DNA from 4 places in the Devosia rhizoryzae genome. Region 3 is predicted to be linked to each of the others. Evidence: predicted binding sites of a transcription regulator. Region 3 holds the regulator's gene; each other region holds the start of a gene.
What was found. Region 3 encodes LexA, which represses DNA repair genes until DNA is damaged. Its sites were predicted from a motif close to TGTTCNNNNTGTGTTCNG; they were not measured.
Positions count from the first base shown of each region.

Region 1: a site for LexA is predicted at 1,905-1,922, ahead of dinB (DNA polymerase IV). Genes of this name have one in related genera too.
Region 2: a site for LexA is predicted at 6,494-6,511, ahead of rmuC (DNA recombination protein RmuC). Genes of this name have one in related genera too.
Region 4: a site for LexA is predicted at 1,703-1,720, ahead of JI748_RS13625 (ATP-dependent helicase). Genes of this name have one in related genera too.

Region 1 covers NZ_CP068046.1:1,554,057-1,561,354, reverse strand. Annotated here, with positions in the region: gene JI748_RS07775 (FecCD family ABC transporter permease) at 1-862, shown strand, start outside; gene JI748_RS07770 (ABC transporter ATP-binding protein) at 877-1,689, shown strand; gene dinB (DNA polymerase IV) at 1,939-3,186, shown strand; gene JI748_RS07760 (sensor histidine kinase) at 3,175-4,536, opposite strand; gene JI748_RS07755 (molybdopterin-dependent oxidoreductase) at 4,533-5,045, opposite strand; gene JI748_RS07750 (MFS transporter) at 5,211-6,350, shown strand; tRNA gene JI748_RS07745 (tRNA-Glu) at 6,439-6,513, opposite strand; tRNA gene JI748_RS07740 (tRNA-Glu) at 6,563-6,637, opposite strand; gene JI748_RS07735 (YcbK family protein) at 6,742-7,218, opposite strand.
Region 2 covers NZ_CP068046.1:2,515,064-2,522,361, reverse strand. Annotated here, with positions in the region: gene JI748_RS12380 (prephenate dehydratase) at 1-381, shown strand, start outside; gene JI748_RS12375 (nitroreductase/quinone reductase family protein) at 385-807, shown strand; gene dapD (2,3,4,5-tetrahydropyridine-2,6-dicarboxylate N-succinyltransferase) at 921-1,763, shown strand; gene dapE (succinyl-diaminopimelate desuccinylase) at 1,857-3,005, shown strand; gene JI748_RS12360 (hypothetical protein) at 3,002-3,544, shown strand; gene JI748_RS12355 (hypothetical protein) at 3,562-4,137, shown strand; gene truA (tRNA pseudouridine(38-40) synthase TruA) at 4,134-4,871, opposite strand; gene fmt (methionyl-tRNA formyltransferase) at 4,868-5,788, opposite strand; gene def (peptide deformylase) at 5,899-6,414, opposite strand; gene rmuC (DNA recombination protein RmuC) at 6,536-7,298, shown strand, end outside.
Region 3 covers NZ_CP068046.1:1,222,782-1,230,079, forward strand. Annotated here, with positions in the region: gene JI748_RS06115 (aspartate carbamoyltransferase catalytic subunit) at 1-371, opposite strand, end outside; gene JI748_RS06120 (SOS response-associated peptidase) at 494-1,081, shown strand; gene greA (transcription elongation factor GreA) at 1,078-1,560, shown strand; gene JI748_RS06130 (nucleoside/nucleotide kinase family protein) at 1,567-2,082, opposite strand; gene JI748_RS06135 (MFS transporter) at 2,086-3,285, opposite strand; gene JI748_RS06140 (TetR/AcrR family transcriptional regulator) at 3,344-3,943, shown strand; gene uvsE (UV DNA damage repair endonuclease UvsE) at 3,940-4,974, opposite strand; gene lexA (transcriptional repressor LexA) at 5,058-5,771, opposite strand; gene JI748_RS06155 (molybdopterin molybdotransferase MoeA) at 5,858-7,060, opposite strand; gene moaC (cyclic pyranopterin monophosphate synthase MoaC) at 7,057-7,298, opposite strand, start outside.
Region 4 covers NZ_CP068046.1:2,789,620-2,796,917, reverse strand. Annotated here, with positions in the region: gene JI748_RS13645 (hypothetical protein) at 1-221, shown strand, start outside; gene msrA (peptide-methionine (S)-S-oxide reductase MsrA) at 275-931, opposite strand; gene JI748_RS13635 (hypothetical protein) at 985-1,308, opposite strand; tRNA gene JI748_RS13630 (tRNA-Ser) at 1,544-1,633, shown strand; gene JI748_RS13625 (ATP-dependent helicase) at 1,756-3,819, shown strand; gene JI748_RS13620 (Ldh family oxidoreductase) at 3,849-4,889, shown strand; gene JI748_RS13615 (DUF2177 family protein) at 4,892-5,308, opposite strand; gene JI748_RS13610 (ChrR family anti-sigma-E factor) at 5,318-5,965, opposite strand; gene JI748_RS13605 (sigma-70 family RNA polymerase sigma factor) at 5,962-6,534, opposite strand; gene JI748_RS13600 (NAD(P)/FAD-dependent oxidoreductase) at 6,775-7,298, shown strand, end outside.

The sequences.
Region 1 (7,298 bases), 330 kb from region 3:
CAATCGCTCGGTCGATTTCATCGTCCTCCAGGTCCGCCTGCCGCGCGCACTCCTCGCCATCGCCTCCGGCGCCGCCTTCGGTCTCAGCGGAATCATTTTCCAAACGCTTTTGCGTAACCCATTGGCCAGCCCCGACATTATCGGGATATCGCGCGGTGCCAGCGCCGCCGCCGTCTTCGTCATTATCATCCTGGGCTGGACCGGCCTGGCGGTTTCGCTCGGCGCCTTCGCCGGTGCCGTCCTCACCGCGCTCGCCATCTACTTCCTCGCTTGGCGCAACGGCTTGACGCCCTACCGAGTCGTCCTTATCGGTATCGGCACCGATGCCGTCCTCATCGCCGCCATCTCCTATATTTTTACCCGCGCCCGCATCAACGAAGTCCAGCAGGCCATGTCCTGGCTTGTCGGCTCGCTCAACGCCGCCCGCTACACTGATCTTCTCGTCCTCGCCGCCGCCATGGCCGTGCTGATCCCTGCGCTGATCGCACTGCTCCGCAGCCTCGATCCCATGGAATTGGGCGATGACACCGCCCGCGCGCTTGGCGCCCCGGTCGAACCAGCTCGCCTCGGCCTCATGCTCGTCGCCGTCGCCTTTGCCGCCTTTGCCACCGCCGCTGTCGGTCCCGTCGGCTTCGTCGCTTTCGTCGCCGGCCCCTTGGCGCGCGCCTTGCTCAAGGGGGCAGGGCGGGGCTTCCTCCATGCCGCGCTGATCGGCGCCCTCGTCATGCTGGTCTCCGACCTCATCGCCCAGCACATGCTGCCCGCGACACAATTGCCGGTAGGCGTCGTCACAGGTGCCTGCGGCGCCATCTTCCTGCTATGGCTGCTCATAACCTCCGGCCGGTCTGGCCGCGTAAACTGATCGGAGCGTAAACCATGTCCGCCAATCATTCTCTCATGGCTGCCGGTCTCGACCTCGGCTATGGCGACCGCCAGATCGTTTCTGCCCTCGACCTTTCGGTGCCCGCCGGCAAGCTCACCGTCATCGTTGGCGCCAATGCCTGCGGCAAGTCCACGCTCCTCCGCGGCCTCGCCCGCCTGCTGACGCCCAGCCGCGGCGCCGTCTACCTCGATGGCAAGCCCATTCACCAGATGCGCACCCGCGATGTCGCCACCATCCTCGGCGTCCTCCCGCAATCCCCCATCGCCCCTGACGCCATCACCGTCACCGATCTCGTCGGCCGCGGTCGCTACCCGCATCAGGGCTGGTTCCGCCGCTGGACCCCCGAGGACGACCAGGCCGTCGCGGAAGCCCTTGCCGCCACCGACACTGCCGATCTCGCCGATCGCCCCGTTGACGAACTCTCCGGCGGCCAGCGCCAGCGCGTCTGGATCGCCATGGCGCTCGCTCAGCAGACCGACCTCCTCCTGCTCGACGAACCCACCACCTTCCTCGACATCAACCATCAGGTCGAAGTCCTCGATCTCCTCACCGATCTCGTCAAGGAACGCGGCCGCACCGTCGTCGTCGTCCTCCACGACCTCAACCTCGCCTGCCGTTATGCCGATCACATCGTCGCCATGAAAGCTGGCCAGATCGTCGCCGAGGGCCGCCCCGTCGACGTCGTCACCGAAACCGTCGTCAAATCCGTCTTCGGCATGACCTCCCGCGTCGTCGTCGACCCCATCTCCGACACCCCCATGATCGTCCCCATCGGCCGCCATCACATAGAAAAGCAGTTGGCCTAGCTACCTGACATCTCGGCTCTTCCTTTCCCTCCTCTCGAGGGGGAGGGCAGCAAAGCTTGGCGACGCAGGAGCCTAGCGACGCTGGGTGGGGTGGGGCCCCGAACTCCACTCCCGCGACCCCACCCCACCCTCATTCCCTCCCCCTCAAGGGGAGGGAGGCGCATGACCCAATCCACAGTCACCGACTTCCGCCACGTTGACTCCCTGATCAAGATAAGAACAAATAGAGAACACTCCCGCGAGGACACCATGCCCGCAACCATCCTCCACGCCGACCTCGACGCCTTCTACGCATCCGTCGAGCAATTGCTGAACCCGGACCTGCGCGGCAAACCCATTGCTGTCGGCGGCGGCGTCGTCCTCGCCGCTTCCTACGAAGCCAAGGCCTTTGGCGTGCATGGTGGCATGTCCGGCCGCAAGGCGCGCGAACTCTGCCCGCAACTGATCTTCACCGGCGGCAATTTTGCCGAATACCAGCGCCTCGGCGACGCCGCCATCGCCGTCCTCCACGACTACACACCCGCCGTCGAGCGCATTTCCATCGACGAAGCCTTTGCCGATGTCGCCGGCTGCACCCACCTCTTCGGTTCCCCCGAAACCATCGCTGCCACCATCCGCCGCCGCGTCCGCGATGAGTTGGGTCTTCCCATTTCGGTCGGCGTCGCCGGCACCAAGCACCTTGCCAAGATCGCCTCGCAGGTCGCCAAGCCCGACGGCCTCGTCCATGTCGCGCCCGGGACCGAAATGGATTTTTTGCGCGACCTGCCGGTCGGGCTCATGTGGGGCGTCGGTCCGGTCACCGAACGCAAGCTCAAGGAAGAGGGGATCGAAACCATCGGCCAGCTTGCCGCTACGCCGGGGCGCTCGCTGCGTGGCCTCCTGGGCGACGCCGCCGGCGACAAGCTCGCCGATCTTGCCAGCAATCGCGATAGCCGCAAGATCGTCACCCACAAGCGCGCCCGCTCTGCCGGCGCCCAGTCCGCGCTTGGCCATAAACCGGCTACCCAAGCCACGATCAAGCCAACGCTGCGGCATCTCGCCGATCGCGTCACCTCGCGCCTTCGCGCCAAGGCCCTGGCCGGCCGGACCATTACCATCCGCGTCCGCTTTGCGGACATGCGCGCCGTCACCCGTTCCATGACCCTCGATGCGCCGATTTCCGCCACTGTCATGGTCGCCGAGATCGCCGAAGAACTGGTGCGCGCCGCGCTCGCCGATCACCCACGCGAGCGCTTCATCTCGCTGCTGGCTGTGTCCGTCTCGCATATCGACGACCAGCCCCACATCCAGCTCGAACTGCCGCTCGGCCTGCCGGACGAAAAACGCCGCCCCGGTGCCCGGCAGGGAGCTGCCCGCTGGTCCGCTGATCGCGCCATGGACAAAGCGCGCGACCGCTTCGGCCGCGACAGCATCGGCTATGCTGTCACCCAGCTGGAAAAACGGAAGTCCGTCCCAGACGCCTTCCGCGAACTGGCGGAAAAAGACCTAGGCCGCTGAGTCCATTGCCGTGAGTGCCGCCGGCTCCACCACACGCAGTGGAAATCGCAGCGTAAAGGTCGAGCCCACCCCTTCGGCGCTCCGCACCTCGACCTTACCGCCATGCAGCGCCATGATCTGCGACACGAAATTGAGCCCGATCCCGGTGCCCGGCAGGCCCTCGGCCGTCCGCGCCCGGAAAAATCGCTCGGTGACGAAACCGATCTCGTCGCTCGGAATGCCGACGCCGCGGTCCTCGACGCTGATCAGCACATCGCCACCCTGACGCTCACCGCGCACCTCCACAGGCGCGTCACCCGGGGAATATTTGAGCGCATTGGAAACAAGGTTTTGCACCGCTTGCTCGAGCAGCGTCGTGTCCGCCTGAACGAGCTTCGGCAAATTGCCGATATCGAGCTCGATCCGCCGCTGATCCTCGTCCGGCTGGTTGTCGACGACGTTTGCGACCAGCGCAGGAAGATCGCATGGCCGGGCTTGGAAGCTGATCTCGCCCTGCTCGAGCCGCGCCGCGTTGAGCGTTGATTCCATCAGCCGCGTCAGCCGCAGACAGGCATTGCGGATTTTGCCGATCCTCGAGCTCAACTCGTCCGGCGTCATCTCCATGCCGCGCCGCAACATGCGCTGCGCGCTCGAATCGATGATCGATAGCGGCGTCCGGAACTGGTGCGACACCACCGAGGTGAAGGCGCGGTGGAGGCGCGAAACCTCCCGCTCATGAGCAAGCGCTGCCTCGGCGCGCATGGCCGTTCGTAGGCCGCGCACCATAAGAATGGCGACAATCACGACCGCTACCAGAGTTGCCAGGAGAAAGCCCAAGATTTCGAACAGAATCTGCTGCCGTCCGGCGCGCACCGCTTCCTGCCGATCCCGCCCGTCCAGCATGCCGGCATTGGCGAAGTCGCGCATGGTCGCGGCGATGGACCGCGCCATTTCGTGCAAGGCAAGCACGCCGTCCGTGTCCGCGGGCGTGAGGTTTGCCAGGATCGGCCGCTCCGCCTCGAGGAGGGGACGCAGGTTTGCGATCTCGTCGTCATAGCCCATGGCCGCGACACGCGCCGTCATCTGCCCTTCTTCGAAAAGCTTGATGCGGCTGTCGAGCAGATCGAACCGCAACTGCAATTCGTCCCGCGCCACGCGGCCGGCCTCGAACAGCAGCGCCGTATCGGCAAGCCGCATGGCCTCATACTGGCCTTGGCTTGAAAACCAGATCACGCCTTCGGCGGGCTCGCCGCGCAGGCGGCTTTCGTTGAGCGCCAGCCGCGTCACCGCGGTCAGCAGCAAAACAAACAACATCGTCAGGGCAAGCGCCGCAACCAGGAAGGGCCGCGAGCGCCAGGGCCGCGCCGTCATTTCACGTCGAGCGCCTTGAGCTGCCACACCCAGCGGTCATGGAGGCGCCGGTCCTGCAAGGCTGGTTCATCGTCGCGCGGATAGATGATCCAGATCGGACCCTTGTCGCTGACCTGCATTTCCTCGCCATTGACCTTGGTCGCCAGCAAGACGTCGTAGTTCTGGAAATCGTTCATCGGCACTTCGACCGTATAGTCGTTGAGCGCGGAAGCAAAAACGCTCTCGCCCGTCGCCCCGACGCGCTCGAACACCGTGCGGCCCAACACGCCTTCGAAGGTCTGCACGCCATCTGTCCAAGGCGTCGTGGTCTTGATTTCGACCACGCCAAGCCCTTCCAGCATCTCGCGATCGAAGGCTGCTCCGCCATCGCTATTGCTGACCGCGACCGCGCCGGTAACGGTCAGGATCACAGGACCGGTCGGCGCCGGCAAAGCCTCCTGCGCCCAAATCGGTGAAAACGAAAACAGCAGTGCAGAAACAACCAAGGCGCCGCGCGCAAGTGCCGACATAGCCAGTCCCCGTGACTATTGTTGAGTGTCGGTCTTTATCTACTTCGACCCCGAACAGCGTGCATCAAAAATTTGCATCTGGCGACACGCTCGAATGCTCGGGAAGTGAATCGATCTCTGAAGTTTTGGTGCTAAACACCTTTGCCATCAGCACAGAGCCCACCCATGTTGCCGCACCAACGCGTCTATTTTCTGCAGTTCGTCTTTGCTTTGGCCATGGGCGCGCTACTGTCGCGACTGCCGGATCTGCAGACCGAGTTTGCGCTGACGGAAGGGCAGGTGGGGCTCCTCCTCATCACCATGTCCTGCGGCGTCCTTGTCGGCCTCACTTTCCTCGGCCGCGCCGTAGAACGCTTCGGCGCCCGCACCACGGCCTTCGTCACCATCTTCGGGGCCTCGCTGCTATACGCTCTGGTCCCCTGGATGCCCTCGGCTCCCCTAGCGACGCCGCTCATGTTCATGGCGGGCATCCTGGCCGGAGCTCTCGAGATCAATGCCAATGTCGAAGCCGACCGGCACGAGGCACTGCTCGGCCACCGCATCATGAGTCGCGTCCATGGCATGTGGAGCCTGGGCTTCTTCCTCACCGCCCTAGTCGCTGCCGTGCTCCGACAGGCCGGCATATCCGTCGAGCTCCACATGGCCGCGGTCCTTGCCGTGGTGGTCGTCTCGGGCACGATCGTCTTCTCGCCCATGCGCACCCCGCCGAAACGCAACAACGGCGTCGACGGCGAACAGCCACCTTTCGCCTTTCCCACCATCGGCATGCTGCCGCTGTGCCTCCTCGGCGCTGCCCCGCTCTGGGTCGAGGGCGCAGGCGTCGATTGGTCGGCCATCTACATGCGCGATGCCTTCGATGTTCAGCCGCTGATCGGCGGTCTCAGCGTCACGCTTTTTTCTCTCGCCATCGCCATCGGCCGCCTCGGCATGGACCCGGTCGTCGACCGCTTCGGCCCACGTCCCGTCGCCACGGTGCTCCTTTCCATGGCCATCGCCGGCCTCGTCATGGTGGCCACCGCACCAAGCCCGATGCTCGCGCTGCTCGGCTTCGCCCTCGCGGGCATCGGCTGCTCCTCGGTCTACCCGCTGGCCATCTCCGCCGCCGCGCGCCGCACCGATCGCCCCGCAGCCGTTAACGTGGCGGCCCTGAGTCAAACGACCTTTGTCGTCTTTTTTGCCGGCCCGCCGCTTCTCGGCTTCATCGCCGAACACATCGGCATCCGCTTTTCTTATTGGGTCATCGTTCCGGTGCTGCTCGCAGCCCTGCTGGTTACGCCCGCGCTTGCCAAGAACCCGGCCAACTGAAGGCCGGCGCCGTCGACGGCATTGGCGCGGACGGCGAACGAGAGCCGCGCACTGACTTTGGCCAAACCAAAAATAACAGGAAGGAGATTGGTACGCCCTAGGGGAATCGAACCCCTCTCTGCACCGTGAGAGGGTGCCGTCCTGACCGATAGACGAAGGGCGCGTAACCGCCGCCTTTGTACCGTCTCCGCCTCGCACACGCAAGGGGAGGGTGGTACGCCCTAGGGGAATCGAACCCCTCTCTGCACCGTGAAAGGGTGCCGTCCTAACCGATAGACGAAGGGCGCATCAGCGCGATGGCCGTCGTATAAGGGGGGCGATTTGTTTGCGCAACCCCATTTCGCATTGATCCTGTGAGGATTTTTTCTGGCCCCCGAAAAGAGGGAAGTTTTCAACAGCCCGAGAAGGTGACGGGCCGGCGATAGCCGCGCGGACGGTCGCGAATATCCACATGAATGAAGCTGCGGCCGGGATAGCAGCCGAGCCCGCCAACGCTGTCGAGGCTCATCGCGAAGGCGATAAGCTGCTCCTTGGGCACGCCCGGAATGTAGAAATCCGCCGCCATGCACTTGGTGTGGTAGGAATTGTCCGCGCCGCCGGCCGCCGCATTGTGCTGGCCATCGCGATAGCCCGAATTCATCACCACCTTCTTGCCGAACTTGCCCTCGAACTCCCAGATCACGAAGCGCAGCTTGGGCGAGATGCAGAAGGCGTTGACCTCTTTCGAGCTCACATAGGTCCCCCAGTCCTGCCGCATGCCGGAATAGCCCGAGCCGCTGCCGCTGGCGAACATCGCCATCGGCACGCAACCGGCCAGCATCAGTGCGGTGGCAAGAACGGCAGCAAGGCTGCGGAGGGGACGAAACATCGCGACTCTCCCGAGCACTGTCGCCGTTCGGCAACAAGCAATGGGTCATGGGGAACAGTCGCTAAAATACGATCGGTTTC
Region 2 (7,298 bases), 1.3 Mb from region 3:
GGCGAAATCTATGGCCTCGATCTCTTGCAGGCCAATATCGAGGACGAAGGCCACAACACCACCCGCTTCCTCGTCATGTCGCGCGATCGCGACGAAGCCCCGCAAGGCACAGGCAAGCTCAAGACCACCTTCGTCTTCCGGGTCCGCAACGTGCCGGCCGCTCTTTATAAAGCCATGGGCGGCTTTGCCACCAACGGCGTCAATATGACCAAGCTCGAAAGCTACATGGTCGGCGGCGCCTTTACCGCCACCCAGTTCTATGCCGATATCGAGGGCCACCCCGGCGATATTGGCGTGCAGCACGCTTTCGATGAACTCAAGTTCTTCACCGACCATTTCCGCATTCTGGGCGTTTACCCGGCATCTCCGAAGGAAGGCTGAGCCATGAACGATTTCAACAAGCAGGTTATTGAAGATTTCAACGCCAATGGCGGCAAGCCCGGCGGCTATTTTGCCAACGCGCCCGTCCTCCTGCTCCATGCTCTGGGCGCCAAGTCCGGCCAGGAACGCACGCAGCCGCTGATGTATCTGCGCGACGGCGAAGGACCCTGGTACATCTTTGCGTCTTTCGCCGGCGGCCCCAAGAACCCCGACTGGTTCCACAATCTTCTGGCCAACCCGGACGCTGCAATTTCCGTTGGCGACGGCACGACCATCGAGCGCGTTCCCGTCAAGGCGCGCGTGCTCGAAGATGGGGAACGCGCCACCACCTATGCCGAAATGGCCAGCCGCTTCCCCCAATTCGCCGAATACGAAAAGAAGACCACCCGCGACAGCATCCCGGTGATTGAGCTGACCCGGCAGTAAGCGCAGCCCTTGTCTTATCCTCTCCCGCTGGCGGGAGAGGATAAGACGATGTCCAACCGTTGACACGCCATCCGCCCCGGCTATGGTCCGCCCCACAGTTTCAAGGAGCCCCCATGTCGCACGCCCAACTCGCCCAGGTCATTGACACCGCGTTTGAAAACCGCGCCGAAGTCAATTTCGGGACCAAGGGCGAAGTGCGCGACGCGGTCGACAGCGCTCTGGCCCTGCTTGATCGTGGCGAGTTGCGCGTTGCCGAAAAGATCGACGGCAATTGGCAGGTGCACCAGTGGCTCAAGAAGGCGGTGCTCCTTAACTTCCGCCTCAACGACAATCGCCTGATCGAAGGCGCGCCGGGCGGCTCCAACTATTGGGACAAGGTCGAGACCAAGTTCGAGGGCTGGAGCGAGAACACCTTCCGCGAGGCCGGTTTCCGCGCCGTGCCCGGTGCCGTCGTCCGCCGTCCTGCCTTTATCGGCCGCAACGTCGTCCTCATGCCCAGCTTCGTCAATGTCGGCGCCTATGTCGATGAAGGCACCATGGTCGACACCTGGGTCACCGTCGGCTCCTGCGCCCAGATCGGCAAGAACGTCCATATTTCGGGCGGCGTCGGCATCGGCGGCGTGCTCGAGCCGCTGCAGGCCGGTCCGGTCATCATCGAAGACAATTGCTTCATCGGCGCGCGCTCGGAAGTCGTCGAAGGCGTCGTCGTCGGCGAAGGCTCGGTGATCTCCATGGGCGTCTTCATCGGCGCCTCCACCAAGATCGTCGATCGCCACACCGGCGAAATCCACATCGGCAAGGTGCCCCCCTATTCGGTGGTCGTCTCCGGCTCGCTCCCCGGCAAGCCGCTCCCCAATGGTCAGCCCGGCCCCAATCTCTACTGCGCCGTCATCGTCAAAACCGTCGACGCCCAGACCCGTAGCAAGACCGGCATCAACGACCTCCTCCGCGACTGATATGGGGCAGGGACCTTCCGCATGCACGATCCATCTCCTCCCCCTTGATGGGGGAGGCCGGGTGGGGGTGGGCGCCCGGGAGCGGAGCAAACCATGACCGACCCCCTCGACCTTCTCTCCCGCCTCGTCGCCTGCCCCTCGATCACCCCCGAAGAGGCCGGCGCCCTCGACCTGCTGGAAGCCGAACTCCAGGCGCTCGGCTTTTCCACCACCCTCCTTAAGTTCGAAGGCGACGGTTCCTACCCAGTGGGAAATCTCTTTGCGACGCGCGGCACGGGCGGCAGGCGCCTTCTCTTTGCCGGTCACACCGATGTCGTTCCGCCCGGCGATCGCGCCCATTGGACCTCCGACCCCTTCGTCCCGCGCCTCGCCGACGGCAAGCTCTATGGCCGCGGCACTGCCGACATGAAATCGGGCATCGCCGCTTTCGTCGCCGCTTGCGCCGCCATCCCAGCTGACGCTGGCACGATCCAGCTCGCCATCACCAATGACGAGGAAGCCGACGCAATCAACGGCACCGAAAAGCTGGTGCGCTGGATGAAGGAGAACGGCCAAGACTTCGATTTCGCCATCGTCGGCGAACCGAGTTCCGCCGAAACCCTCGGCGACAGCATCAAGATCGGCCGGCGCGGTTCCTTTTCCGGCCAGGTGAGTGTCACCGGCACGCAAGGCCACGTCGCCTATCCGCACAAGGCCAACAATCCGCTGCCGGTCCTCGCCGCTATTGCCACCGCACTCTCGAGCGAACCCCTCGATACCGGCACCGAGCACTTCCCGGCCTCCATTCTCGAACTCACGACCATCGATGTCGGCAACCCGACCGGCAATGTCATCCCAATGTCGGGCACGCTGCGTTTCAACATTCGCTACAACGATCTTTGGACGTCCGACACGCTCGCCGATTGGATCCGCATCCAAATCGACGCGATCGATCACAACGGAACGACGATCGTTTTCGACATCCTCGGCACGCCCTCGCGGTCCTTCCTGTCGCCGCTCAGCGACGATGTCGAAACCCTTTCATCCGTCATCGCCGAGCAAACCGGCAAACGCCCCGACTATTCCACCGCCGGTGGCACCTCCGATGCCCGCTTCATCGCCCAATATGGGCCGGTGGTCGAATGCGGTCTTGTCGGGTCCTCCATGCACAAGGCCGATGAACACATCGCCGTCGCCGATCTCCATGGCCTCACCGCAATCTACGCAAGCTTTATGCGCCGCTTCTTCGGTGCCGCCACATGACACTGTGGCTAACCCTTCGTGACGCGCTGACCGGCTGGCTGAAACTGCTGCGCGACGAGCCAGGCTGGGAAGCGCACTTTCGCCTCTCCCGCGCCGGCCTCGTTACCGCTCTCGCGCTGTTCTACCTTTTTGCCTTCCTTGCCGTCATGCTGGCCTCGCTTCAGGTCGGCGTCCCGACGCTTCCCGGCTTCATCAACATCATGCTGGTGCAGTCGCTCTGGCTCGTGGCGCTCTTGATCGGCATCTTCGTCACCCGCAACTTTTTGCGCGCCCGGATGACGGTCCTGCCGCTCTTGATCCCCGCAATCTTCGCGCTGATCGCCTATCTAGTGCTCGGCACGCTGGTGTCGCTGATCCTCGGCGCGCTATTGCCGCTGCTCTGGCTTGGTCTTGCCGTCCTGCTCTTTCGTTTGGGACGCGCTGCGGGCCAGTGGACGCGCGGCGTATCGGTCGCCTTTGCCGTCTTGACCACCGTGCTGCTTGTCGGCCTGCCGATGACCCTCTACATGCTTAGCGCAGCAGCCATTCCCGCCGCCTGAGACGAGTCGTAAAAGCCTTGGCCTATCAAAACCAGACCTTTATCGAAGAAGCCGTCAACGCGGCGCGCGGCTGCTGGGCGCTGATCATCGGCCGCGCCGACGCAGCCCGCTACTTTGATTTCACCCAGCGTGGCCTTATCGGCAGCTTCATCGCCCTGGTGCTCGGCACCGGCATCAGCGTCTTTGGTCCCATGCTGCTCGGCGTGCCCGCTCAATCGGGTGCTGCCACCGGCGCCGTCATGCTCGCGGCGCTCCTCTTCGCGCTCCAGATCGCCGCCGCCTACATCGTCCTTCGGCAGATGGGACGGCTCGACGGCCTTGTGCCCTTCATGGTCGCCGACAACTGGGTCAACTTCATCGTTTCCCTGTTCGGCACCGTCATCCTGGTCCTGGTCGGCGGCAGCGAGGTAATGCTCTTTACCGTCGGCCTCATAAGCATCATCGTCGAAGTCAATATTGCGCGCCGCATCCTGACCCTGTCGCCGATGCAGGTGGCGACCTTTATCGTCGTGCAGATCGTCGCGCAGCTGATCGGCGTCCTGATCCTGGGCGGCGTCATGTTGCAGTCAATGCCCGCGGTGCCTGCAGCCTAGTAGTCGACCCCGGTCAAATAAAGCCCGCTCGACGGCGCCATGGCCCCGCAACGCCTACGATCGGCAGCATCGAGCGCGGCACGGAAATCAGCCGGGCTCCACTTGCCCTCGCCGACAAGCTTCAGCGACCCCACCATCGAGCGGACCTGATGATGGAGAAAGCTGCGGGCGCTGGCGGTGATCGCAATCACCTCGCTATCTCCGCTGACCGCGAACGCGTCCAGCGTCCGCATCGGCGATTTCGCCTGGCATTCTGACGAGCGGAAGGTGGTGAAATCGTGCAGCCCGAGGATCAGCTGCGCCGCCTCGTGCATGCGCTCTGCATCGAGTGGCATCGGCACATGCCAGACTTGGTTTCGCTCGATCGCCGGCGGCGCTCGCCGGTTGAGGATGCGGTATTCGTAATGCCGCGCCTTCGCCGAAAATCGCGCCTCAAACGCCCCGCTGACCGCTTCGCACTCGACGATCGCCACCGGCTGCGGTCGCAAATGATAGTTCAGCGCTTCGCGCACCCGAAACGGGTCCCAGTCCTTCGACAGGTCGAAATGCGCCACCTGGCCCAGGGCATGCACACCGGCATCGGTCCGTCCCGCCGCCTGCGTCGTTACCGCCTCGCCGGAAAAGCGCTCGATCGCCTCCTCCAGCGCCTGCTGCACGCTCATCCGCTCCGACTGCCGCTGCCAGCCGGAGAAAGGCGTCCCGTCATATTCGATCGTAAGCTTGAACCGCATCAGGCGACAGTTGCGGGCAGCGCCCCGGCCCCGCGCAAGAAGGTCGCCGCGTCCATCGCGCCTTTGCCCTCGCGCTGCACCTGCGTCAGCCGCACGGCACCGATCCCGCAGGCAATGGTGAAGTCATCCAGCACCGTACCGGGTGCGCCCGACCCGCTCGCCAGTGTCGACCGCAGCGCCTTGATCCGCACGGGCTTGCCGCCCAATTCGAGCTCGAACCAGGCCCCCGGAAACGGCGACAGCCCGCGGATCTGGTTGTGCACTGCTTCGGCGCTTTGCGTAAAATCGATGCGCGCCTCGGCCTTGTCGATCTTGGCTGCATAGGTCGTGCCCGCTTCCGGCTGCGGTGTGAACTGCAAACTGCCGCGCTCCAGCGCCGCCAGGGCCCGGCCCATGAGATCGGCGCCGACGCGCATCATCTGGTCGTGCAACTCGCCAGCCGTCATGTCTGGTCCGATGGGAATGATCTCGGTCGGCCCCATGGCGCCGGTGTCCAGCCCCTCGTCCATCTGCATCACGACGATGCCGGTCTGCTTGTCGCCCGCCATCACCGCCCGCTGGATCGGCGCCGCACCGCGCCAGCGCGGCAACAGCGAACCATGAAGGTTGAGGCAGCCGAATTCGGGCGCATCAAGCACCGGCTGGGGCAGGATCAGCCCATAGGCCACCACCACCGCCACCTCCGCCCCGAGCGAGGAAAACTGCAGCTGCTCGACCTCGCCCTTGAGCGAGCGCGGCGTAAAAACCGGAATGCCGAAGGCCTCGGCCGTTTCATGCACCGGGCTCTTGCGCTCCGCCTGCCCACGGCCGGCCGGCTTCGGCGCTCGCGTATAAACCGCCACCACCTCGTGCCCCGAGGAGACGATCTCCGTCAGCGTCGGCACGGAAAAGTCGGGCGTACCCATGAAAACGACGCGCATCTACCCGACCTCGTGTTCGACAAGCTCACCAGAAGGTCTCCGCTTGCGCAGCGACCTTCCTAGACCTCATCCTGAGCCTGTCGAAGGACGAGGTCGCAGCCACCAGAGGCTTACCCAGCTGCGCGCTTGGCCTGCTTGTCAAACTTCTTGATCACCCGGTCGCGCTTCAGCCGGCTCAAATAGTCGATGTAAAGCACGCCATCGAGGTGATCGAGTTCGTGCTGGATGCAGACGGCCAGCTTGCCCTCGGCTTCCTTAATCACTTCCTGGCCATCGAGATCGGTATATTTGACGGTCACGTCGTTGGGCCGCTCGACCTCGTAATAAAGTTCGGGGATCGACAGGCACCCTTCCTCGGTCACCTGCATCTGGTCGCCAAAGCTCGTGATTTCCGGATTGATCATCACCAGTGGGGCAGGAGGCTCGCCCTCGCCGGCCAGGTCCATGACCACGATACGCTTGAGGACGCCGATCTGCGGCGCTGCAAGGCCGATGCCGGGCGCGTCATACATCGTGTCCAGCATGTCCTTGGCCAGCGTCTTGATCTCGTCGTCGACCTCGCCGATCGGATCGGCAACGGCACGCAGGCGGGCATCGGGAATGACGAGGATCGGGCGGATAGCCATGACAAAACACCGGCAAAAAGAGGATTGACCCCGATATGGCCATTTCCGGCCCGTGGGTCAACTCCGGGGCGGAAAGCCCAAGAACATTTTGCGAACAAAAGAATCACTCTAGTCTTAGGGCATGACCGAACTCGACCGCACGCTCTTCACCCTCGGCTCCGTGCCCATTTTCACCGGCATGGCGCTGCTCGGCTTTGTGGCGCTCCTGCTGCTCGCCGCGGTGATCTTCGTCATCGTCAGCAGCCGCGCCAATGCCGAGCGGCTCGAAAAGTCCGCAAGGGAAGCCGCCGATGGCCTGCGCGCCACCTTCACCGAGCAAGTCGCCAGCCGCGACAGCCGCATCCGCGATCTGGAGCTGACGCTCAGCCGCGAACGCGAGCGCGCCGCCGATCAGCTGGCGAGCGAACGCGACCGCAGCGCCGATCTGGGCGCCGAATTGGCCGCCATGCGCACGCGCCTCGACGAGCAGCAGCGCCAGAACGAAGCCAATTTGAAGCGCTTCACCGATGCGCGCCAGCAGATGACCGACGAGTTCAAGTCCATTGCCGGCGACGTTCTGCGCTCGCACAGCGAGACCTTCACCAAGCAAAACCGCGAACAGGTCAATACGCTCTTAAAGCCGCTGCAGGAAAAGATCGGCGAATTTCAAACCGGGCTCATCAAGGATCGCGCCACCATGGGCGAGCAGATCCGCGCGCTGCTCGAAAGCAATGTGCAGATCACCACCGAGGCCAACAACCTCACCCGCGCGCTCAAGGGCTCGTCGCAGACGCAGGGCGCCTGGGGCGAAATGATCCTCGCCACGATCCTCGAGCAGTCGGGCCTGCGCGAAGGCGAGCAGTATTTCATCCAGCAATCGCATACCGGCGAGGACGGATCGCGCC
Region 3 (7,298 bases):
GCCGAGTGCCGCACGATCAACACGTCCGGGCGCATGGCGTTAAGCGTTGCAGCCGTGTCGATCAGCGTCTCGCCCTTGCTTACCGAGCTGGTCTTGACCGACATATTGACCACCAGCGCACCCAGCCGCTTGCCGGCGATTTCAAAGGACGATTGCGTACGCGTCGACGGCTCGAAGAAGAGATTGATCTGCGTCTTGCCGCTCAGCGTCGGCAGCGATTTTCGCTCCTGCCGGCTGATCTCGATCATACGCTCGGAGCGATCCAGCAGGTCGAGGATCTCGTGCTGCTTGAGGTCGGCGATGGAGATCAGGTGGCGCTGGGCGAACGGGGGGAAGTCACCGGCAAGGCCGGCTGGAGAAACATGCGGCATGTCGCATCCCTTGCGATTTGCTGCGGTGTAGAGGAGGGGGGCGGACGGGGCAAGCGCGAAGTGCCCCCATGCGGCAATGCTCCCCGGTTGAACGCCCGGCCGGGTCAGCGCATTGCTCAGGCATGTGCAACGATTACGAACAGCATGTGCGTGAGGCGGCCTATCGCAAGGCGCTGGAGGCGCTCGAGCTTGGCGGATCCGATGGAGACGAGGCGGCGCTGATCGTCGCCGACGACATCCGGATCGGCGATGTCGGGCCGGTGTTGCGTGCGGCTGGCAATGGCGTCGAGCTCAAGCCGATGCGCTTTGGCTTTCCGCCGCCCCGGGCCAAGGCGCCGCCGGTGTTCAACTTCAAGAGCGATAACCGCAGTTTTGCCGATAGCCGGCGCTGTGTCGTCGTGCTGTCGGGCTTTTTCGAATTTACCGGCAGCAAATATCCCAAGACCAAGCATCGCTTTTCGCTCAAGGGATCGCCGATCATGGGGATTGCGGGGCTCTGGAGCGGGGACGAGGACGGCGGGCTGAGTTTTACCATGCTGACCTGCCCGCCGGGTCCCGATGTCGAGCCGATCCATGACCGGCAAGTCTGCGTGCTGAAGCCGGAGCAATGGGCGGAGTGGTTATTTCTGACCCGGCCGGAAGCGGAATTGCTGCGGCCGCTGCCGGCGGGGACGCTGGATGTCGAAGTGGTGCGGGAGGGCAAGCAATGAGCGTGGCATTTACCAAGGAAGACAGCGCTGAGACAGCTGCCGAAACCATGCTGCCGGAGCGGACGGTTCCCGAGGGGCCAAACCTTGTCACCGCGGAGGGGCTGGCGGCTCTGGAGCGGCAGCTGGAGGCAGCGCGCGTGGCGTATGAAGCGGCGTTGCGGATCGAGGATGTCAATGAGCGGCGGCGGCAGGCGGCTAATCCCTATCGGGATTTACGGTATTTCGACGAGCGCTTGCGCACAGCGCAGGTGATCGAGGCGCCGCAGGAAGCGGGTGTCGTTGCCTTTGGCAGCACGGTGACCTTCGAGCGTGACGATGGGCGGGTGCAGACCTACCGAATCGTCGGTGAGGATGAGGCCGATCCGAAAGCGGGGACGGTGTCGTTTTCCTCGCCAGTGGCGCGGGCGCTGATGGGCAAGAGCGTCGGCGATGTGGTGACGGTTGGCGGCCGCGAGGTCGAGGTGGTGAAAGTCGGGTGACAGGATCTAGGCGAGGGATCTGGCCAGAATTTCGTCGACCACTTCGCGGAGGGGTCGCGTCGTATCGATGCTGATCGCCACCTTGGGAAGGTCTTGTCGCTTCTTGTGCAGATGGCGTGTCATTTCGCGTTCTGCGGGTTCGGAACCCCATTCGTCGCGGCGCAGCAGCAGGCGGCTTTCGATGGTTGGCCAGTCGGCCTCGAGCAAGAAGACGGCGTCCATGAGGTGGACGAACTGGTCGTGGTTGCGCGAACCGCCGCAGAAGAAGGTCACCTCGTGGGTCCGGTCGGCGATGATGGCCTTGACCTCGTCGACGGGCCAGATGTGGTGATCGTTGATGAAGGCGAGGTCTTCGACCGCTGAGGCCGCAGGATCGAGCGGGGCGCCGGTTTGCGGATCGCCCTGGTAGGCGAGGGTGCGATCGCCATGCACGACATGGAAGCCACGGCGTTCGAGTTCGGTGGCGACCGTGGTCTTGCCGGAGCCGGAAACGCCTTCGATCAGGATGTTGCGCAGGGCCATGGCTCAGTCCGTGGCGCGCAAGCCGCGCCTTTGCCCTAGCATAACCCAAATGGCGAGCGGCACCATGCACAAGCCTGCCCAGGCATAAGCGGGGAGGATGCCGAGCCTTTCGGCGAGGAAACCGAAGAGCAGCGTTGCCGCGACGCCGACGAGGTTTTCCGCCATCACCAGCGCGGATGTGGTGGTGGCGCGGCTCGTGCCTTCCATGACGCGGTGGAAGCGCGCTTCCGCCAGGACGCTGACCGGAGCGACAATTACGTAGGCGGCGCAGAGCGGCAGGACGAAAAGGGGCGATGTGCCGAGCGCGGCGAGGATCAGCAGGGCGCCGCCCAGGAGCGGCAGGGACCAGGCCAGCGCCGGGCGCCCGTCAAGGCGGTGGGCATGAATGCTGGCCAGGGCATAGGCTGCTTCGACACCGGCGCCGGCGACGCCCCAGGCCCAGACCGGCAGGCTGATGGCGAGAAAATAGAGCTGGTCGAACTCTTCGAGCAGTTCGAAGACGATGAGGCCAGCGGCCATATAGGTGGTGACGAAGCGCAGGTCTGGGTGACGGCGGAACTCGTTTGCCGCGTCGCGGAAGTGGCTCAAGTAGGAGCCCGTTTGCTCCGGCTGAACTTGTTTGGCGCCGAGGCGGCGGACGTCTTCTAGCCAGAAGGCGATCGCAGCGGCGGCGAGAAGCGGCGGGATGGAGAGCCATATGGCCCAGTCGAAACCGGCCGCGGCAACGAAGCCGCCCAGCAAGGTTCCGGTACCGATGCCCAGGCCTTCGGCGGCGTTGTCGCGGCCCAGGACCTTGTCGAAGTCGTCGCTGCGGCCGTCATGCGCCATGCGCTCGTAAAGCAGCGCTTCGCGGGAGCCGGACTGGGCGGCCTGGCCCAGGCTCCAGAACAGGAAGCCGAGGCCATAGAGCCAGAAATTGCCGGCGGCGAAGCCCCAAAGAACGAATGTCAGTGACTTGGCCAGTGGGGCGAGGACAAGCAGCACGCGGCGGTCGAAATGGTCCGAAAGGGCTCCGGACGGCATTTCCAGGAGGATGGCGCTGAGCGACCAGAATGCAAGGAGAGCGCCGATCTGGCTAACGCTTAGCCCTTCCAGCTCGAAGAGCGCGGTGTAGATGGCATAGGCCAGCATGCAGTCGAATAGGAAAGCATAGGAATAGTAGAGCACGAGGAACCGGCGCAGCGGGAGCAAAGGTCTGGACATGGCCGCAGTTCCATTTCAGAACGCCAGGTGAGTAACCCTGCCGAGTTGCTGGGTCAATATGTTTCAGAATGATCGGTTTGAAATGGCGCGGCCACGGCTTTATGTGCGGGACGAGGTGATCGACAAGGCGATGGAGCTCTTCTGGCGACAGGGCTATGAGGGCGCGCATTTGCAGGCGCTGGTCGAGCATACGGGGCTCAACCGCTTCAGCCTCTACAAGGAATTCGGCGGCAAGGCGGGCCTCTACGAGGCGGCGCTGGAGCGGTTCTTGGGATTATTGCTGGCGCAATATCGGCAGGTGCTGACGCAGGCGCCGCTTGGGCTCGAAAATATCGAGGCGGTGCTGAAGAGCCTGCAATATGGCAGCCAGTATTATGGGTGCTTCATGCTCAACACCTTGACGCAGAAGGATACCGTGCCGCCGGGGGCGTTCGAGAAGGCCGTGGCGGCATCGGAGGAAATTGAGGCGCTTTACCATGGCAATCTGGTCAGCGCCGCAGCGCGCGGGCAGGTGAATGCCGGTGCGAGCCTGTCGGGCTTGGGCAAGATGCTGCAGACGCTCGACCAGGGGCTGCATATCCAGGGCCTGGCCGGCACCAGCGATGCACAAAAGGATCGCGTCATCGCGGCGGCAATGACCTTGCTCCGGGCGACTTAGGCGCTTTCGCTTTCCATAAGGCTTTCCTGCTCGCCTTCCAGCGCCTTCTGCTGCGCCGGAAAGAGGCCGAAGCGGGCAGCGACGTCGGGCGCGTAACGCAGGAGGTCGGGCCGGAGCTTGATCAAAGCCAAGTCCTTCGATTTGGCTTCCAGCATGACGTCGAACTCCAGGCCTTTGGCGATGCGCATGAAGGAAATGAACTCGAAGGGCTGCACGAAATCGGCGTGGCCGGTCCAGACGGGAGCGACGATCACCGTCTCGGCCTTGCCGGTCTTGCGGTTCTTGCGCGCCAGCTGGCGCAGCTCGGTGCGGGGTGAGGAAAAATGAACTTTCGGGCGCACCTCCGAAGGCCAAGTCGCCAGCATGCTGGAGAGCGCGTCGCGCAGATCGAGGCCCTCGGGGTTGAGGCACCAGAAATGCTGATGATCGAAGATCAGCCTTACGCCAGTGTGTTCGTGGACATAGAGCGTGTCGGCACAGGAAAAGCGCAGGTCGTCGTTTTCAAGCACGAGGCGGCGGCGCACCGGCTCGGGGAGGGTGGGCCAGGTCTCGACCCAGCGCTGCCGGGCCGCGATCTTGTCATCATAGACGCCGCCGACATGGACCACCATGACCGCTTCTGGTCCAAGGCCCATAAGGTCGAGCATTTCAGCCTGGCTCGTGAGGTCCCAGATGCTTTTGCGCACCAGTTCCGGGTCGGGGCTGTTGAGGACGATGAACTGGCTGGGGTGAAAGGAGAGCCGCAGGCCAAGCTCGCGCGCCCGCTTGCCGATGATTGCGAGATCTCCTGCGCAGTCCTGCACCATCGAGTGGAACTGCGGCATGTCGGGGTGGGTGGCATAAGGCGCAAGGTCAGAAGACATGCGGTACATGCTGATCTGGTGCTTCACCAGATAGTCGAAGATATCCGAGAGATACCCCAGCGAGACACGAAGATGGGGGTTGGATTGCGAGCGACGCGCGTCGTTGCTTTTGAGCGCAGGGTTGCCCAGCACCTTGACGGGAAAGCCGAGCTTGAGGAGATTGGACATTCACATTGCCTCCGAGGAGGGAATGCACGACTCTTTACGCCGTTCCGAAATGATAGAGCCGGGCGAACCCGGCTCGAAGCATTCTAGTACTTGCGCAGAAGGCCAATGAGACGGCCCTGAACCTTGACGCGATCAGGCGGGAAGATGCGGGTCTCGTAGGCGGGGTTGGCCGCTTCCAGCGCCACGGTATTGCCCTTGCGGCGCAGGCGCTTAAGCGTTGCTTCCTCGTCGTCGACCAGGGCGACGACGATCTCGCCGGTGCCGGCCGTGTCCTGGCGCTTGATGACTACGGTGTCGCCATCGAAGATGCCGGCTTCGATCATCGAGTCGCCGCGCACTTCGAGCGCATAGTGGTCACCGGCACCCAGCATTTCCGGCGGGACCTGGATGGTGTGGGTGTGCTGTTCGATCGCAGAGATCGGCGTACCCGCCGCGATCCGGCCCATGACCGGGATCGAGACGGGGCGGGCATATTCTTCTGCCGCAACGCCGCGGGCCGGCGACGTGCTGAGCTTGCCCAAGCTGCCTTCGATCACCGACGGCTCGAAGCGCGCCTTGCGGCCACCGAGCGAGGGGTTCATTGAATCGGGAAGCTTCACCACTTCCAGGGCGCGGGCGCGGTTCGGCAGGCGGCGGATGAAGCCGCGTTCTTCAAGCGCCGTGATCAGCCGGTGAATGCCGGATTTGGACGCCAGATCCAGCGCGTCTTTCATTTCGTCAAAGGATGGGGGGATGCCGCTTTCCTTCATCCGTTCATGGATGAACATGAGCAACTCGTGTTGTTTGCGCGTCAGCATCGGCCCGGCATCCTAGAATCGGAACATAGACAGAACGGTTATAATCGTTCCATTTATGTTCTGCAATGCCACAAATAAAACACGGGTCAGAATGCGTCGATCGACAGGGCTTCGACTATCGCGCCGGCCCCTTGACCGGAGTCATGCTCTGGCTGGGTGATCAGCATGTCGGCCTTGGACAGCGACGAGGTGTGGCCACTGTCGGTCTGCGCGATTGGGAGAAGGGTGGGGCCGCTTGTAGAGTGGACCAGCTGCGCGCGCATGAAGTGGCGGCGGGCGGTGTTTGGCGGGGTCGGTGCGGCGAGCGGCAGATGCCAGTGCGGCGGTTCGGCATAGCCGAGCCAGGCGCGCAGTGCCGGCTTGATGAAGACGATGGCGGTGACCAGCGCCGAGACGGGATTGCCAGGCAGGCCGAAGACCAGGGTCTTGCCGCGCATGCCGAACATCAGGGGTTTTCCCGGGCGCATGTTGATGCGCCAGAAATCGAGCGAGACGCCGAGGTCTTTGAGCACATCCTGAACGAGGTCATGTTCGCCGACCGAAGCGCCGCCGGTGGTGATCAACACATCCGGTTCGCTTGCAAAGGCCTCCGCAAGACGGGTGCGGAGCAGGTCGATGTCGTCGCCGATGATGCCGTGATCGGTGATGGTCTCGGCATAGGGCTTCAGCAGCGCGGCAAGGGCGAAGCTGTTGGAGCCGACGATCTGGTCGGGCCCGAGCGGTGTGCCTGGCACGACAAGCTCATTACCGGTGGCAACGAGACCGATGCGGGGACGCCTGGCGACGGTGAGTTCTGCGTGGTTTGCCGCTGCTGCCACGGCGATATGCATCGGTGTCAGCAGCGTGCCGGGCTCCAAAAGCGCCTGACCCGTAGCGAAATCGTTACCCTTCGGCCGAATGCTGTGGCCAAGCCGGGCAGGGGCGGTGAAGCGGACGAAATCGCTATCGCGCTGCGCTTCTTCCTGCATGATTACCGTGTCGGCGCCGGAGGGAAGGGGCGCGCCGGTGAAGATGCGGACGGCTTCGCCGGCAGACACCGTGCCGTCGAATGCGGTTCCAGCCTGGGACATGCCGATGACTCTAAGCGCGTGTCCCTCGACCACGTCGGCGGCGCGCATGGCGTAGCCGTCCATGGCGCTAGCGTTGAATGGTGGCTGATCGTGCGTGGCGATTAGCGCAGAGGTCAGAACGCGGCCGAGGGCGTCCGTCAGCGGCGTGGTTTCGGGGGTGACCGCAGGCACGCGGGCAAGAATGGCTTTCAGCGCCTCGTCGACGGGCAGGAGGGTCATGGCGCGCGCATGAAGTCGCCGGACTTGCCGCCGGATTTTTCGACGAGCCGCAGGTCGGTGATGGTCATGCCACGATCCACGGCCTTGCCCATGTCATAGAGCGTCAGCGCCGCGACCGAGGCTGCCGTGAGCGCTTCCATCTCGACGCCGGTCTGGCCGTTGGTTTCGGCGGTGGCGACGATGTGTAGGCCCGATCGTTCGTCCAGCGGATCGATGTCGACGGTGACTTTGGTCAGTG
Region 4 (7,298 bases), 1.6 Mb from region 3:
CTTTTCGCTTCTTGAGCCGCCCGGCCGGCGAAGCCCATGACATTGCACGCAAGCGGGGGCTCAGCCTCTTCGTCACCTGCGAGGCAATGCCAGAAATGCACAGCGCCGGGCTCAAGCAGCCCAATACGGTGCTGAGCCTACTTGCCGCCGGCACGCCGCCCGATTGGCTCGAGGATGTCTCCCTCGGCGGACCGCTCAAGATCTACGCCATCGCGCGCTAGAACACGCCGCGAACAGAAAGGGCGCCGGAAGGATCTCCCGGCGCCCCAATCAGTTACTCGGCGGCAACGCCAACCCCGATGGGGCAGCTGACGCCGGTCCCTGCCAGCCCACAATAGCCATTGGGGTTTTTGGCCAGATACTGCTGGTGATAGGTCTCGGCATAGTAGAAGGGACCCGCCTCGCCGATTTCGGTCGTGATCGGTCCAAGGCCGCGCTGACGGAGAGCGGCCTCGTAAGCAGCGCGGCTTTTTTCAACGATTTCGGCCTGCTCGGGCGTCGTTGTATAGATCGCCGACCGATACTGGGTGCCCATGTCATTGCCCTGGCGCATGCCCTGGGTCGGGTCGTGCTCTTCCCAGAACGTCTTGAGCAGCTGTTCGAGGCTGATCACCTTGGGATCGTAGACGACCTTCACGATCTCCGTATGCCCGGTCCGGCCGGAACACACTTCTTCATAGGAGGCGTTGGGCGTGTGGCCACCCTGGTAACCGACGGCGGTCACGAGGACGCCTGGCAATTGCCAGAACAGCCGCTCGGCGCCCCAGAAACAGCCAAGCGCCAGGTAAATGGTCTCGGCGCCCTGAGGGTAGGGACCCTTGAGGGCTGCGTTATTGACGAAATGATTGGGTGCGATGGCCAGTTCCTGGTCCCGGCCCGGCAGCGCCTCGGCGGCAGAAGGAATGGTCATCGGTTTTTGACGGAAGAACATAGGATGCTCCTTTCAGCCAACTATACGCTGCGGCAGGGGAAAAAGTTACGCCGCTAGATCTGTTCCTGACGCAAGAACCGCTCCCGCCGCGGCCGCCTGCCCATCAGCGCAAGGACGATCCCGGGGACGCCCAGCACCGCAAAAGCTGGATAGGTCAGAATGTTCTGGAACACGACGCGCAAGAGGTCGGCAAAGAAGCGGCTTTCAAAGAAACTCGAAACCGCCTGCTGGCTTGGACGATGTATCTTCGCCCAGGCTTCGCCGAAGACGGTAAAGACCAGCTCGTTGGCGGCGAGGGACTTGGTGCCGTCGATCACAAGCAGGATCAGCGCCAGGCCGATCAGCCAGGTGCCCAAAATTCTCAAGACCAGCCGCATGCGATGTCCCTGTGCCCCATGACGGCGGAAAGTCCGCCGGCCCGTCTTCGTTCCACTTGGCGCGCCCACCTTGTGCCATGCCGGACGAGCTTCTCACAAGATAAGGTTGCTGGACAAAACAATCCGTTAGCGCACCCTGATGATCCCTTGCGCCCGCAACGATCCTGAGTATATTGCGCCACGCTCTCGCGGGCTTTCGGGTCCGCACCGGTTTCCAGGCTGGGCAGGGCGACGCGGAGAGATGGCCGAGTGGTCGAAGGCGCACGCCTGGAAAGTGTGTAGGCGGGGAACCGTCTCAAGGGTTCGAATCCCTTTCTCTCCGCCATTCTCATCTTCGATGTTCCCCTTTGGCACCGCCCGCTGCTTGATCCCGTTGCATCGGCCGGTACGGCTTGTGAACAAATCGAGAATACGGTCCGATAAGGCTACCCCGGCGAGGATCGATTCGTGCCTTCTGACACTGCCTATCTCGAAGCTCTTAATCCGAACCAGCGTCTCGCGGTCGAACATGGTGCGGGCCATGCCGCGCCCGGACCGTTGCTGGTGATTGCGGGGGCTGGGTCAGGCAAGACCAATACTTTGGCCCATCGCGTGGCGCATCTGATCCGTCATGGTGCTGATCCCCGGCGTATTCTGCTGCTGACCTTTTCCCGTCGCGCGGCATCGGAGATGAGCCGGCGGGTGGAGCGTATTGCCGGCTCTGTTCTGGGCCTTGGTTCCGGCGCGATCACCGACGCACTCACCTGGGCCGGCACGTTCCATGGCGTCGGGGCGCGGCTATTGCGCGAACATGCCCAGCAGATCGGTCTCGATCCGGCGTTTACCATCCATGACCGCGAAGACTCTGCCGACCTCATGAACCTGGTGCGGCACGAACTGCGCTTCAGCGAAACCAAGACGCGCTTTCCCGCCAAGGGCACGTGCCTTGCGATCTATTCGCGTGTCGTCAATGCGCAGGCCGATCTTGATGAGGTGCTGAAAACCGTCTTTCCCTGGTGCGCAATGTGGACGGCCGAGCTGCGAACGTTGTTTGGTGCCTATGTGGCGGCCAAGCAGGCGCAGAACGTTCTCGATTACGATGACCTCCTGCTCTACTGGGCCGGCATGATGGCGGAGCCCGCCATTGCCGCGCAGGTATCCGGCCTCTTCGACCACATCCTCGTTGATGAGTACCAGGACACAAACCGGCTGCAGGCCTCCGTGTTGCTGGCCCTGCGCCCCGACGGGCGCGGGCTGACGGTGGTTGGGGATGACGCGCAGTCGATCTATTCCTTCCGCGCCGCCACCGTGCGCAACATCCTCGATTTCCCGTCGAGCTTTTCGCCGGCGGCGCAGATCGTCACATTGGACCGCAACTACCGCTCGACCCAGCCGATCCTTGCAGCCGCCAATGCTGTGATTGATCAAGCGTCCGAGCGCTTCACCAAGAACCTTTGGACCGAGCGTCTGTCCGCGCAAAAGCCCATGCTGGTCACCGTCAAGGACGAAGCCGATCAGGTCGGCTATATCGCCAGGTCGGTGCTGGAAGCCCGCGAAACCGGAACGCCGCTTAAGCAACAGGCGGTGCTGTTCCGCTCCTCTTCCCATTCGGGCCCGCTCGAAATCGAGCTGACGCGGCGCAACATCCCCTTCGTCAAGTTCGGGGGGCTCAAGTTTCTCGATGCCGCGCACATCAAGGACATGCTGGCGGTGCTGCGCTGGGCCGAGAACCCGCGCGATCGCGTGGCCGGGTTTCGGGTCTTGCAGCTGATGCCCGGCATCGGTCCGGGCACTGCGGGGCGGATCCTCGATGCGCTCGGCGCCAGTGCCGATCCAGCCTGGGCCCTGGGGGAAGTGCCGCCGCCTGCAAAGGCGGGTCAGCATTGGCCCGACCTCGTCGCCATGGTCGGGCGCCTTGCGAGCCGCGAACTGAGTTGGCCGCTCGAACTGGGCTATGTCCGTCAATGGTATGAGCCACTGCTGGAAGCGGCTTACGAGGATGCGCCAAGCCGCGTGGCCGACATCGTGCAGCTCGAACAGATCGCCGCCGGGTATCCAGGCCGCGAGCGCTTCCTGACCGAATTGACCCTTGATCCGCCTGACGCCACCAGCGACCAGGCCGGCGTGCCGCTCAAGGACGATGATTACCTGATCCTTTCAACCATCCACTCGGCCAAGGGGCAGGAGTGGAAGGCAGTGCATGTCCTCAATGTTGTCGACGGCTGTATCCCCTCCGATCTCGGCACCGGTTCGGCCCATGAACTCGAAGAAGAGCGGCGGCTTCTGTATGTGGCGATGACCCGCGCCAAGGATGAACTCCATCTGCTGGTGCCGCAGCGCTTTTATGTCACCCAGCAGGCGCGGAACGGCGACCGACACCTTTACGCGCAGCGCACGCGCTTTATTCCACGGGCGATGACGGCACTGTTCGAGGACATCCTCTGGCCGCCTGTAACGCCCATCCGGGCCGGATTGATGCCCGGCCAGCCTGCCGTGGTGGACATGGCGGCCAAGATGCGCAGCATGTGGTAAGGGCAACAAGTATTCCCGGGAAGGACCATATGCGCAGCGACAATCAAATTCTCGTCCCGGGCGCTGAGCTCGAACGGCGTGTGCTTCGGGCGCTGCTCGACGTTGGGGCCAGCGCACCCTCTGCGGAGGCTGCCGTGCGGGCGCTGATGCATGCGTCCCGCGTCGGGGTGGACAGCCATGGCGTGCGGCTGGTCGAACACTATTGCCGCATGCTTGGCGGTGGGCGGCTCAACAAGGTGCCCGAACTCACGGTGCGCAGAACTGCTGTCGCCAGCGCAATGGTCAACGGCGACGATGGGCTCGGACATTATGCGGCCTACCATGCCGTGGAGCTGGGCATGGAAATTGCCCGCGAAGCCGGTGTCGCGGCAATCGGGATCGAGCACTCGTCGCACCTCGGCGCAGCCGGCGCTTATGCCGCAGCAGGCGCCGAGCAAGGCTTTATTACCTTTGCCACCACCAATACCGACGCCATGGTGGCGCTCTTCGACGGCGCCGAGCGGTTCCATGGCACCAATCCGCTGGCCTTCGCTGCGCCTGTGCCCGGCAGCCGGCCTTGGCTTCTCGACATGGCGACCTCCTCCATTCCCATGAACCGGGTGCTCTTGCACCGCTCGCTGAACGCACCGCTGCCGGAGGGCGTCGCTGCGGATGCGCAGGGCGCCGCGACCATTGACCCCGGCGCCGCCGAGATGCTGCTGCCGCTTGGCGGTGAAAACTATGGCTACAAAGGCGCGGGCCTGGCTGGGGTCGCCACCCTGTTTTCAGCTCTGCTGACCGGAACGACGCTCGACCCCGATTTCATCCCCATGTATGGCACTGAAAACATTCATGAGCCCCGAAATATGGGGCACTTCGTGCTGGTCATCGATCCCGAAAAGTTCGTCGGCGGAGCCATGTTCGGCCAGGCGATCATGGGATATCTTGCCAGTTTGCGCGGTGCCGCGGTGCGCCCGGGCGGTGGCAGCGTCATGGCGCCCGGCGACCGCGAATGGGCGGAGGCTGATCGGCGCGATGCGCAAGGCATTCCGATCGACCCCGACACGGCCCGCTTCCTCGTCCTGAGCTAGGATCAAGCGGTAAGCTGCGCCATCCAGTAGCCGGCAAGCGCCGCAACACCGCTGAGCGCAGCGCCCCAGAGCATGTCCACAAGGGACAACTTGGCCGACCAGCCTTTAAGCGTCGCCAGGTTGCTCATGTTATAGGTGCCATAAGCGATAAACCCCAGGGCCACACCAGCCGCTAAAGCCCAGAGCCAGGACTGCGTGGCAAGTGCCGGAACGATGGCAAAGCCCACAATACCGGCGACATAGAACAGGTAGAAAATTCCGGCCGGCGCCATGTTGAATTTGCCAAGCAGCAGCGGCCCGATTTCGGCGCGATAAAAGCCTACGGCGACAAGCGCCAGCCACAGGAAGTCCAGCGCAAGGAACACGGCGCCTGTGCCGGCATAGGCCGCAAGGAGCGTCAGCAGGCCGGGTCCCGGCATTGCGGTCTCCTAGATACCCAGGAACGGCTGCACGAGCCGCACGAGACGGCTGGTGAACTTGAGCGGCGCGTCGGTCACGGCAAGGCAGATGCAATCGGCTTCGGCATTGGCCACCGGCTGATGGGTCAGCGAGCCGTCGGCATCTTCGATATCACCGGGGCCGAACTGATCGATCTCGTCATGGAAAGCGCCGGTCAGCACCACGGTCAGCTCGCGTCCGCCATGGCTGTGCTCGGGCACGGGCTTGCCGGCCGGAATGCGCAGGAGGCGAACCTGGGTCTCGCGATCCTCCGTCTTGATCAGGATCTGGTGCGCCGTGCCGACCCTGCGCCATTTGAGGTCCGCCAGATCGGCGCCAAGATAGGAGCGCAGCGGCTCGGGGATCAACGCGCTTGGAGGCTGCACCTTGGGCTTGATTGGAGGTGTGGGTTCGCTCAAAAGGCGCGACTTAAGTGCTTCCCAGGATCGCTCATCCCCGCCAACCGGCTCGATGGCTTCCAGCAACACGCCGCCAGCAGCTTCCGCCACCGCGAGGTTCTTGCGGCATGCGCTGCACATGGCCAGGTGCGTCGCCACGGCAAGCGACCAGCCTTCCGACAGATTGCCCGATGCATAGCCGATCAGAAGATCGTCGTTCAGGTGATGACGTATGGTCATTGTTGCTCGTCCAGTGCAGCCCGCAGCCGTCCGAAGGCGAGCCTGATACGCGACTTGACCGTGCCGATCGGCAGACCCAGCCGGGCCGCGATCGTGCTGTGTGAAGCTTCCTCGAAAAACGAGAGGCGGATGATGTCGACCTGTTCAGCGGGCAGGCGTTCCATGGCGCGGCGCACTGCTTCCTGGCTTTGCCGCGTCTCGATCTGCCGCGGCGCATCGGGTTCCGGCTCGGCGCTAAGCGCCGGATCGTCGGGGTCCAAGGCTGGCCGGCGCTGCCGCCGCCAGGCGTCGATCCAGATATTGCGGGCTATCGTATAGATCCAGGCCGAAGCCGGACCGCGCGCGGGATCGTACTGCCCGGCCTTGCGCCATATCGCCAGCATCGTCTCCTGCATCAAGTCTTCGGACACCTGCGCATCGCGAGTCATCTTCAAAAGGTAAGCGCGCACCCGGGGCGAAAAGTCGCGGAACAGCGCTTCAAACGCGTCCATGTCGGAGGAGGCGGCGATGGCCACAATCCGGGCGCCCAGGTCGTCACCCGGCGAAGCGGAACTGTGCTCTGTGGTCACGGGCTTGCCCCTGGTCGGCGCAGGCACGGCTAGGCGGCGGCGCGGTGTTCGTGCCGCATCTTCGCATGGTCTGTCGACAGGGTAAATTGCCAGGGTCATGGCAGAGACTACGGAGGCTGCTTTGCGGTAGATCAACAGGGAAGCGAATAACATCGCGCCTCAGGAGAAAGCGTTTCATGCTTGCGCTTGATCCATGTTAGCGGCGCAGTCGTATGTGAGCCAAAGCAGATGGATCAAACCATGTTTCATGGAGCCGGCAGCTTCTCGAGTTCGGAGCCTGTGCGCCAGCGCATTGCAGTGGTCGGCAGCGGTATTTCCGGCCTTTCGGCAGCATGGCTCCTGGCTCAGACGAACGATGTCGTTCTCTATGAAGCCGATGACCGCGTCGGCGGCCACGCCAATACCGTTGATGTCCCGGGTACCGGGCCGGTCGATACCGGCTTCATCGTTTATAACGAACAGAACTACCCCAACTTTACGGCCATGATGGCCCATTTCGGGGTAGAGAGCCGCAAGTCGCGGATGTCGTTTTCCGCTTCGCTCGATCAAGGCGGCTTCGAATATTCCGGGGAGGGACTTGGCGGCTTGCTGGCGCAGAAGCGCAACGCCTTTCGTCCGCGATTCTGGGCTCTGCTGCGGGACGTGCTGCGCTTCTACAAGGAAGCGCCAGAAGTCCTCGACCGTCCCGATCTGCAGCAGCTGACGCTTGACGAATACCTCGTCACCCAGCGCTATTCGCAGTCCTTTGTCGACGACCATCTGCT